Regions from separate parts of the Agarivorans sp. QJM3NY_29 genome, predicted to be linked through region 2. Evidence: predicted binding sites of a transcription regulator. Region 2 holds the regulator's gene; each other region holds the start of a gene.
The links. Region 2 encodes MetJ, which represses methionine synthesis genes. Its sites were predicted from a motif close to TAGACGTCTAGACGTCTA; they were not measured.

Region 1: metE (5-methyltetrahydropteroyltriglutamate--homocysteine S-methyltransferase) is a predicted target of MetJ. The motif match lies at 1,250-1,267, and genes of this name have one in related genera.
Region 3: metF (methylenetetrahydrofolate reductase) is a predicted target of MetJ. The motif match lies at 1,899-1,916, and genes of this name have one in related genera.

Annotation. Positions count from the first base shown of each region.
Region 1 is NZ_CP194036.2:981,256-984,502, forward strand. Features, by position in the region: gene ACRRS0_RS04450 (LysR substrate-binding domain-containing protein) at 62-997, opposite strand; gene metE (5-methyltetrahydropteroyltriglutamate--homocysteine S-methyltransferase) at 1,281-3,247, shown strand, end outside.
Region 2 is NZ_CP194036.2:4,470,361-4,473,607, reverse strand. Features, by position in the region: gene ACRRS0_RS20325 (PEP-CTERM sorting domain-containing protein) at 320-997, shown strand; gene metJ (met regulon transcriptional regulator MetJ) at 1,102-1,401, opposite strand; gene metB (cystathionine gamma-synthase) at 1,555-2,721, shown strand; gene metL (bifunctional aspartate kinase/homoserine dehydrogenase II) at 2,742-3,247, shown strand, end outside.
Region 3 is NZ_CP194036.2:559,587-562,833, forward strand. Features, by position in the region: gene ACRRS0_RS02525 (Tex family protein) at 1-1,054, opposite strand, end outside; gene greB (transcription elongation factor GreB) at 1,308-1,805, shown strand; gene metF (methylenetetrahydrofolate reductase) at 1,940-2,845, shown strand; gene ACRRS0_RS02540 (hypothetical protein) at 2,998-3,247, opposite strand, start outside.

The sequences.
Region 1 (3,247 bases), 1.6 Mb from region 2:
ATCCTTACTGAATAACCATACTACCTTCTAACTGTAAACTTAACTTGTCACTTTAGTCAAATTATTGATTATATTTTTTTGACATTACCCTCACCGTTCTGATACCCGGTAATAATTTGCAGGTTTGCTGTTGTAATAATTGTAAAAATGCTTGTAAGGCTGGGGCGTTTCTCAGGCTTAATGGGTAAGCTGCGTACATTGGTCGCCATAAGGCTTGCTGCAATGGCAGGGCACATATTAACCGTTGTTTTACATAGTGATCAACGGCCCAATAAGGCATCGCGGCAATGCCCATGTCAGCGGCTACCATTTGCACTAACATCGCTGGATTATCGGCGTGTTTACGGTGTTTCATCTGAAGATTCTCGGGCGTTAAAACGAAGTTGTATATGTCTAAACGTTGCGGATTTACTGGGTAACTGATTAGTGTATGTGGACAGAGATCAGCGGCGCTAAGCTCAGTTTTACTGCTGAGTGGATGAGTTAATGGGCAAATGATGACCATTTCATATTCGAATAGAGGTTGGTAGTGGATGTCCTCCTGCGGTGAAACTTGAGAGGTCAGCAATAAATCAGTTTCGCCTTGCTGTAATAGCGGCAACCCATCGTAGTTTAGGTCTTGGCAAAGGTTACTTACAACCTCTGGCCAAGCTTGTTTAAATTGTTGCAGGCTTGGTAATAACCATTGGAAACAAGCATGGCAATCAACGCTGATGTTGAGCCTGCTTGAATGCTGGTTGCCGCTAATTAATGTTTGTTCTAGCTGGCCTATAAGGGGCAAAACCTGTTCGGCGAGCGCCAGCACTTGCTTGCCGGGTTCGGTTAATTGTATCGCTTGTCTTTTCCTAAGTAGTAAGTGGACGCCAAGCTTTTGTTCCAAACCCTTGAGTTGATGAGAGAGAGCCGATTCACTAACAAATAGTTTGGCTGCGGCGCTTTTCATCGAAGGGCTGCTGGCAAGGGCTTGTAGGCTACGTAAGTGTTTAATTTCTAACATAAGTTCAACAGAGTACCAGTGCTATTAGCGATTAAGTCGCAAGCTTAGGAGCTTGGACTTTGCTTGTATAGTTAGCGGCGATTTTAGTTTCCTTAAATTAAATTAAATTCATTTTAAATGCTCTTGATGTTAAATCATGGCTGTATACGTAGTCCTAACTTCCATTTTATGCTTTCTAAATTGAATTTAATTCATTTTTGTTTGAATACTTTGCAATTGTAATTGGCGGCTTCGCTTGCCAGTATGGAGCTGTATACATCTAGACGGCTAAAAGGATTGGTTTATGACTATCACACATATTTTGGGTTACCCCCGTATTGGTAAACAGCGTCAGTTGAAGTTTGCCTTAGAGGCATATTGGCGGGGGGAATCTTCGCAACAGCAGTTACTGGAAGTGGGGCGGCAGATCCGCCAACAAAATTGGCAAGCTCAGCGAGACAGTGGTCAAGCTTGGGTGACCGTTGGTGATTTTGCTTGGTATGACCAAGTGTTGAATACTTCCTTATTATTAGGGAATCTACCACAGCGCCATCGCTCTGCTGAACTAAATTTAGACACGATGTTTGCTATTGCCCGTGGTCAACAAGGTTGCGGGTGCAACCATGCAGCATCGGACATGAGTAAGTGGTTTAATACCAATTATCACTATATTGTGCCGGAGTTTTCTGCCAATAGTGAGTTTAGTTTGCAATGGTCACAATTATTTGACGAAATTAAAGAAGCCTTGGCTTTAGGTCATAAAGTGAAACCTGTGTTACTAGGGCCGGTGTCCTATCTATATTTGGGGCGCAATGATGTAGCCTGCAGTGAGCCATTCGAGCGGGTCACTTTGCTACCGAAATTAATCCAGGTCTATCAGCAGATCTTGCAAGGTATCGCCGCGCTGGGGGTTGAGTGGGTGCAGCTAGACGAGCCTATCTTAGGTTTAGAATTAGAAGCGCAGTGGCAAGATGCTTTATTGCAGGCCTACAACAGCCGTTTAAGTCCCTGTAACTTATTATTAACTAGTTATTTTGACGATATCTTAAGTAATACAGGGCTGATTAAGCAGCTGGCGGTAGATGGTTTACATCTCGACTTAAGTGCTAGCGCTGAACAGCTTGAACCAATATTGAGTGATTTTCCCGAGAACTGGGTATTGTCGGCTGGCGTGATCAATGGTCGTAATGTATGGCGAGCCAACTTACCCGTCTTAGCTGAGCGCTTGGCAGCGGCCAAGCAACAATTGGCGGATCGTTTATGGTTGGCCAGCTCCTGTTCGCTGTTGCATAGTCCGATTGATTTGAATGCTGAAACCGAGTTAGCCGAAGCAAAGCCTCGCTTGGCCTTTGCCGAGCAAAAGTTAGAGGAATTGCAATGCTTGGCTGCCGTGATTGATGGGGATGCAGCGGCTCAGCTTAAAGCTCAGCAATATAGCGCTGCGGTGCAGGCGCAAAGCCTTGCAACTGAGGGAGAACTACAACAGCAAATTCAGCAATTCTCCTTGTTACAGCGAGAGCGTGGGCAAAGCTTTGCCCAGCGCCAAGTTATTCAGCAGCAAAGTTTAGCCTTACCTGCGCTGCCCACGACTACTATCGGCTCATTCCCTCAGACCACCGAAATTCGTCGCCAGCGGCGTGAGTTTAAGGCTGGTTTGCTAAGTCCAACAGACTATCAGGCGGCCATCGCCGAGCACATCCGGGAGGCGATCAAGCGTCAAGAGAGGCTTGGTTTAGATGTATTGGTACATGGCGAAGCTGAACGCAACGATATGGTGGAATACTTTGCCGAGTTACTCGATGGCTTCTTGGTGAGTCGTTTTGCTTGGGTGCAAAGTTATGGTTCTCGTTGTGTGAAGCCGGCGATTATTGTTGACGATATTAAGCGCAGTAAACCCCTAACCGTTGCGTGGGCAAGCTATGCACAATCGCTGACGCAAAAACCGGTAAAAGGCATGTTAACGGGTCCAGTAACCATGCTGACCTGGAGCTTTGCGCGTGAAGATCTGAGCAGAGCGCAAATCGCAGAACAGATTGCTGTTGCTTTAAATGAAGAAGTGGCCGACTTACAACAGGCGGGGATCCAGATCATTCAAATTGATGAGCCTGCGATCCGTGAAGGTATGCCTTTAAAACGCAGTCAATGGTCTGCTTATTTAGATTGGGCGGTGGCCGCTTTTAAACTATCGGCGGCCAGTGCCAAGCCGGAGACGCAAATTCATACCCATATGTGTTACAGCGAGTTCAACGATATTATGCAGGCGGTTGCTGC
Region 2 (3,247 bases):
TTGTAGCTCAGGGGTTATTGCGAAGCTGTTTGCCCTGCAACAACGCCCTTTCTATCTAAGGTGATTGAGTAAAAGTAGTCGCCTCTATGTTTTTAAATTCACATAACCTTTCTTATTATAATGTTTTTATTGACATGCACTTTAAATTCAATAGGTTATGTTTTTTTTGAGAATGTTTAAGCGGAATGAATCTGTAGATATAGTTTCTTTATTTAGAGGGAGAAAACCATATTGAATTTTTGAAGGATTGTGTTGGGACGTTATATAGCAGTGTCAACAGTCGTAATTTAGAATTAAACAATTAAAAGGAATTTTTGCAATGAAAATATATTTTCAATTTGTAGTTAAGGTTATTTTAATCTGGTCGATTGCTGGGTCAAGCATTGCGGCAGTCATATTTACAGATGATTTTGATTCTGCCGCATCTCCTTTATGGGGAAATGAACAGGGTAGCTGGAATGATAAAGGTGGTGCATACCAGTCTACATCAGGGAATCAAGCATTTAGCTTGTTACCGACAGATTTAAGGGATTTTTCTGTTGAATTGGATATTAATGATGTATGGGATGGCGGTGTAGTTCTTCGTAGTTCATACAATGGGGGGCTTTTTAACGGAATAGCCTTAATCACAGGAGGTCTTGGTGGTGGAGGTACCGGGGTTTACTGGCACGAATTCGTAAATGGTGGCAATTCACCAGCTTTAAAGCATTCTGGTGCATTATTCCCATCTAAAAGTGATATTCATTTAAAAATCGATGTGTTCGGAGATACCTACTCAGCATTTGTGAATGGTACTTTGGTCACTACCTTAACCAGCAGTTTGTACAGCCAAGGACAAGTTGGCTTGTTTAATAACAGACTCGGTCAAAGTTTCGATAACATTAGTGTTTCATCTGTTCCCGAGCCATCCACGATATTTCTTGCGGCATTTGGTATTGCTGGCTTATGTATGTTTAGACGAAATAAAAAGTCATATAAAGTACAAGCAAGTGCTTAACTCTCTGCCGTGGGCGGTTGTTCCTGCAAGATAAGTGAGCTTATTCAAAAGTGTTTGTCTAGTATTTAACAAAAAAGCCGCTCAATGAGCGGCTTTGCAAAATCTTAATCTTCTTTATCCAATTCAGCTTCGGTGGCTTTTTCTAAGGCCGGGTCGGGTCTATCTTTTTGTAGATCGGCATCATCGGGCAGGGGTTGCCCAGTGTAAGCGTGTAAAAATGCTTCGCAGAGCAACTCGCTGTTGGTGGCGTGTCGTAGATTGTTAATTTGTCTACGAGTACGCTCATCGGTCAGTATTTTCAATACTTTTAAAGGTATTGATACCGTTATTTTTTTTACTTGTTCGCTTTTTTTTCCGTGTTCAGCATAAGGGCTGATCCACTCACCATTCCAATCTGTCGACATACTTGAATACACACCAAACCAAAGAAACCCTATTGTAACGGGGGAAAAGCCACTTAGCAATCCAAGAGCAAAGACATTTAGACGTCTAGAAGTGTTGACGTCTTTACGGGGAGTGGTAAAGTGGCAGCATAATTAGAGGGAGTCAGTGAACACATGTCATTAAAAGATCTTCACGCCGCCACCATTGCGGTTCGCAGTGGTATTGAGAGTGATAGCCAACACGGAGCGGTGGTTCCGCCAATTTATTTGTCGAGTAATTATAGTTTCGCCGATTTTAAGCAAAAGCGGCAGTTTGACTACAGTCGCTCTGGTAATCCAACCCGTCAAATATTAGCCGATGCGATTGCCAACCTAGAGCATGGTGCAGGGGCGGTGATCACCAATACCGGCATGTCGGCCGTTCATTTAGTGACCGCTTTGTTAGCGCCTGGCGATTTGCTGATCGCACCGCACGATTGTTATGGCGGAAGTTATCGCCTGTTTGACAGTTTGGCGAAGAAGCAGGCCTTTGAAGTCGAGTTTATCGATCAAAATGATAGCGAGAGCTTGCAAACCGCCCTCGCCAAGCAACCAAAGTTAATTTGGTTAGAAACTCCCAGCAACCCGTTATTGCGGATTGTGGATATTCAAAAAATAGCTCAACAAGCGCATGCTGTGGGGGCTTTGGTAGTTGTGGATAATACGTTTTTGTCGCCTGTATTACAGAATCCAATTTTACTGGGGGCCGATATTGTGGTGCATTCGGCGACTAAGTATATTAATGGTCACTCTGATGTGGTGGCGGGTATGGTTGTGGCAAAAACTGAGTTATTGGCAGAAAGCTTGAGCTGGTGGGCGAATTGTCTAGGTTTAACAGGCTCAGCCTTTGATTCCTATTTAACTCTGCGGGGCTTAAGAACTCTGAAAGCTCGGATGAATGTTCACCAACACAATGCTCAAACTATTGTTCAATGCCTGCAGCAGCAGCCTTTGGTGTCTGCGATTTATTATCCCGGCTTAGCAGAGCACCCCGGTCATGCGTTAGCCCAACAACAACAATCTGGCTTTGGAGCTATGTTAAGCTTTGAAGTTGCGCTAGATGAAACTCAAATGGTGAAATTTCTGAAAGGCTTACAGTTGTTTTCTTTGGCTGAGTCTTTGGGCGGGGTAGAGAGTTTAATCGCTCATCCAGCAACTATGACCCACGCGGCAATGTCGCCAGAGGCATTGGCCGAAGCGGGAATATCGGCGCAATTGTTACGGGTATCGGTTGGTTTAGAAGAAGCGGAAGATTTAGTGAATGATTTACAGCAGGCATTTGCCAATCTTTCGTTTGGCTAAAAGTTGTACAGGAGAACTTCATGTCGGTAGTTAATAGACATGTCCATAAATTTGGTGGCAGTAGCCTCGCTGACGCTAGCTGTTTCAAACGAGTGGCGGGTATTGTTGCGCAGCATTCGCAAGCGCAAGATCTCATTGTGGTATCGGCTGCGGGTAAAACCACCAATCGTTTGTTGAATATCATTGATTTGGCGAAACAAGCCGATAATGCCGCTGCGGAAGCTTTAGCCGCTTTGATTCAGTTTCAGGCGCAGCTAGTTAAGGATTTATTGAGTGAATCGAGGGCGCAAGTGATCGAGCGAGAGCTTGTCGCAGAGCATCGACGAATTGCTCATTTGCTAGAGGCGGATATTAATGCCTTTATCATTAACGAACTGCTCTCTTATGGTGAGCGTTGGTCAGCAAGATTATTGGCCGCCCTTTTAAGCGAACAAGACTGTGCTGCGGAGTGGATGGATTCACGACAGTTTTTCAAAGCCGAATTAGCGGCCCAACCGCAGGTAGATGTTGCGCGCAGCACCCCTTT
Region 3 (3,247 bases), 1.2 Mb from region 2:
TGTCGTAAGCGAGTAATTTTCCAGTGGCATCCACAACTGCAACCTTTACACCAGTGCGCAAACCTGGGTCGAGACCGAGGGTTGCTTTGGGGCCTGCTGGCGCCGCCATTAATAAATCATTGAGATTACGGGAAAAGACACTAATGGCTTCTTCTTCGGCGCGTTCTCGAAGCTGGTTGAGTAATTCAGTTTCTAACTGGAGCTTAAGCTTGACTCGCCAAGTCCATTGCACCACTGTATTCAGCCAAGTGTCACTGGCGTAGCCTTTAGGTGCAAGCTGAAAGTAATCTCGGATGAGCTGCTCTGCTGGGTGACTCTGCTGCTGATCTTGCTGAGCTATAACCAGATTAAGCATCAATATGCCTTCGTTGCGGCCGCGTAAAATCGCTAAGGCGCGGTGGGAAGGAACTTTACTGAGCGCTTCTTGGTAATCGAAGTAGTCTTGGAATTTTTGGCCTGTTTGCTGCTGTCCTTCAATGACCGTTGTACTCACTAAGCCTTGTGCTTGTAATAATTGGCGGAGTGATGCAAGCAGTGGTGCTTGAACAGCAAAACGTTCCATGAGAATAAACTTGGCACCATCGAGGACGGTTTTACTGTCGTGAAAGCCTGCTTGTGGATTGAAGTAGGCCGTGGCAAGTTGCTCGGGGGCGGTATCGGGTTGAGCTAATAGTTGCTCTGCCAGTGGCTCTAAACCCGCTTCAATGGCAATTTGTCCTTTGGTTCGGCGCTTTGGCTTGTAAGGCAGATAAAGATCTTCGAGCTCAGTTTTGGTGTTGGCTCCCATAATTAGCTGTTCGAGTTGCGGGGTTAATTTTTCTTGTTCATGAATCGATTTTAGAATGCTGCTGCGTCGTTGTTGCAAGTCGCGCAGGTAAGTTAAACGCTGTTCCAATAATCGCAGTTGACCATCGTCTAAACCTCCGGTGGCTTCTTTTCGGTAGCGGGCAATGAAAGGAACGGTGGAGCCTTCGTCTAGTAATTGAATCGCAGCACTGACCTGCGCTGGCTTGGCCTGAATATCGGCGGCAATTTGTTGTTCTAGTGTTGACATATGCTTGCTTACATTGAGAGAGCCGCAAGGCGGCAGATAATGGCCACTATCATATGGCGTTCTGTTTTTGCTTCAAGTATAAATTGGTCTCGGCTAGTAATTGGCATAAGCTCTGCTCGCAAGGTCGAACCGCCTAGCAAGTTCGGTGCTTGATTTATAGGGCGCGCATTCGATCGGCTTTCAGTCTAAACCAATAACCAACAGCTATAAATTTAATCACCAAAGACAAACTGCGCTTAGAGGCCTGGATGTTATGAAAAGTAATTTAATAACTCGTGCCGGTTGGCATAAACTCGACCAAGAGTTGAAATACTTGTGGAAGATAAAACGTCCGGAGGTGACTCAGGCCGTCTCTGAGGCCGCCGCCTTGGGTGACCGCTCGGAGAATGCTGAATATAAAGAAGGGAAGCGAGAGTTACGCCGTATCGACTCTCGTTTGCGTTTCCTAAATAAACGTTTAGATGTACTGCAAATTATTGATCATTCTCCGCAACAAAACGGCAAGGTCTATTTTGGGGCTTGGGTCGCCTTAGAAAATGAGGATGGGGATAAGGTACGTTATCGAATTGTTGGCACTGACGAGATTGATCCAAAGCTGGGTTATATCACCATCGATTCACCGATGGCGCGTGCTTTAATTGGCAAACAAGTGGATGACGATGTATTTGTGAATACTCCTGCAGGCATCAAGGAATGGTGGGTGACGGCGATTCAATATCAAGCATTTGAAGAGTACGAGGATGGATCTTGAGCACTGAGCCTAATTTGCTGATGTTGAATTATTTTCATTTAAAGCAAGTAATAACATGAGCTGATTGACTATATAGAAACTCTTCTTCATATTTAGCGGTATAGACGTCCAAATGTCTTTTATGGAGAAGGTTAATGGGATTTCATCACGCACAACAAATTGAATCACTCAATCAAAGCTTAAGCGAACTTAATCGTGATATTAACGTGTCCTTTGAGTTTTTCCCGCCAACCACCGAAACCATGGAGCAAACGCTTTGGGCTTCTATCGAGCGTTTACACACTCTAAAACCGAAGTTTGTCTCGGTCACTTATGGCGCGAATTCAGGGACTCGTGATCGCACCCATAAGGTGATTAAGGCGATTAAAGACAGAACTGGTTTAGCTGCCGCGCCTCATCTTACCTGTGTTGATTCTACCCCTGAAGAATTACGGCAAATTGCTCGCGATTATTGGCAAAGTGGGATCCGGGATATTGTTGCGCTGCGTGGTGATTTACCGGTCGGAGCGGCCAAACCCGAGATGTATGCGAGTGACTTGGTCAGTTTATTGAGGGAAGAGGCTGAGTTTGATATTTCGGTAGCGGCTTATCCTGAAATGCATCCTGAGGCAAAGAGTGCGCAGGCAGACTTGTTGGCTTTAAAGCGAAAAATGGATGCGGGTGCTAATCGGGCTATTACGCAATTTTTCTTTGATGTTGAAAGTTATTTGCGCTTTCGTGACCGTTGTGCAGCGATAGGTATTGAGGGCGAAATTGTCCCGGGAATTTTACCTGTCTCTAATTATAATACTTTGAAGAAGTTTGCTTCTTTTGCCAACGTGAAGGTGCCACAGTGGTTACATAAACAGTTTGCAGGTTTAGAGCATGATCAGATGACTCGTAATCTGGTGGGGGCGAGCGTGGCTATCGAAATGGTGAAAGTCTTGTCGCGTGAAGGGGTCAAGGATTTCCACTTTTATACCCTTAATCGCTCCGAACTTTCTTATGCGATTTGTCATACTTTGGGGGTCAGGCCTGAGCTTCAGGCGGTGGCTTGCTAGTCTAGCGGCTACCAACAGCAGTCCCCAGCGGCGCGAGCAGACTACTTGAGCTTGACCAAGCTTTCCGCGTGGATGATTGTTAAATGGGCTGAGGGGCATGGAGAATCATCAGACCTTTATCATCCCGCTCGGAGAAATAATGCGGACTGTGTTTATAATAGGGTGCTCATCGCCACGCTGAGTAACCACATCACCAGTGCATAGTACCAGTTATTTTGCAAAATTCGCCGGCTCGAACAATGATAACGGCCGGTCATGGTGAGGCCTACTCCCGATAGAGGGCTGCTACCAGTTGAAATGGCCCAAGAGCTTAGGAACAAAAAACCCAGTTGGCTGGGGCTTGGCTCCAACGGCAGTAATAAGGGACTGGCCAGCGAAATGCTAATCACCGGATGAATACCG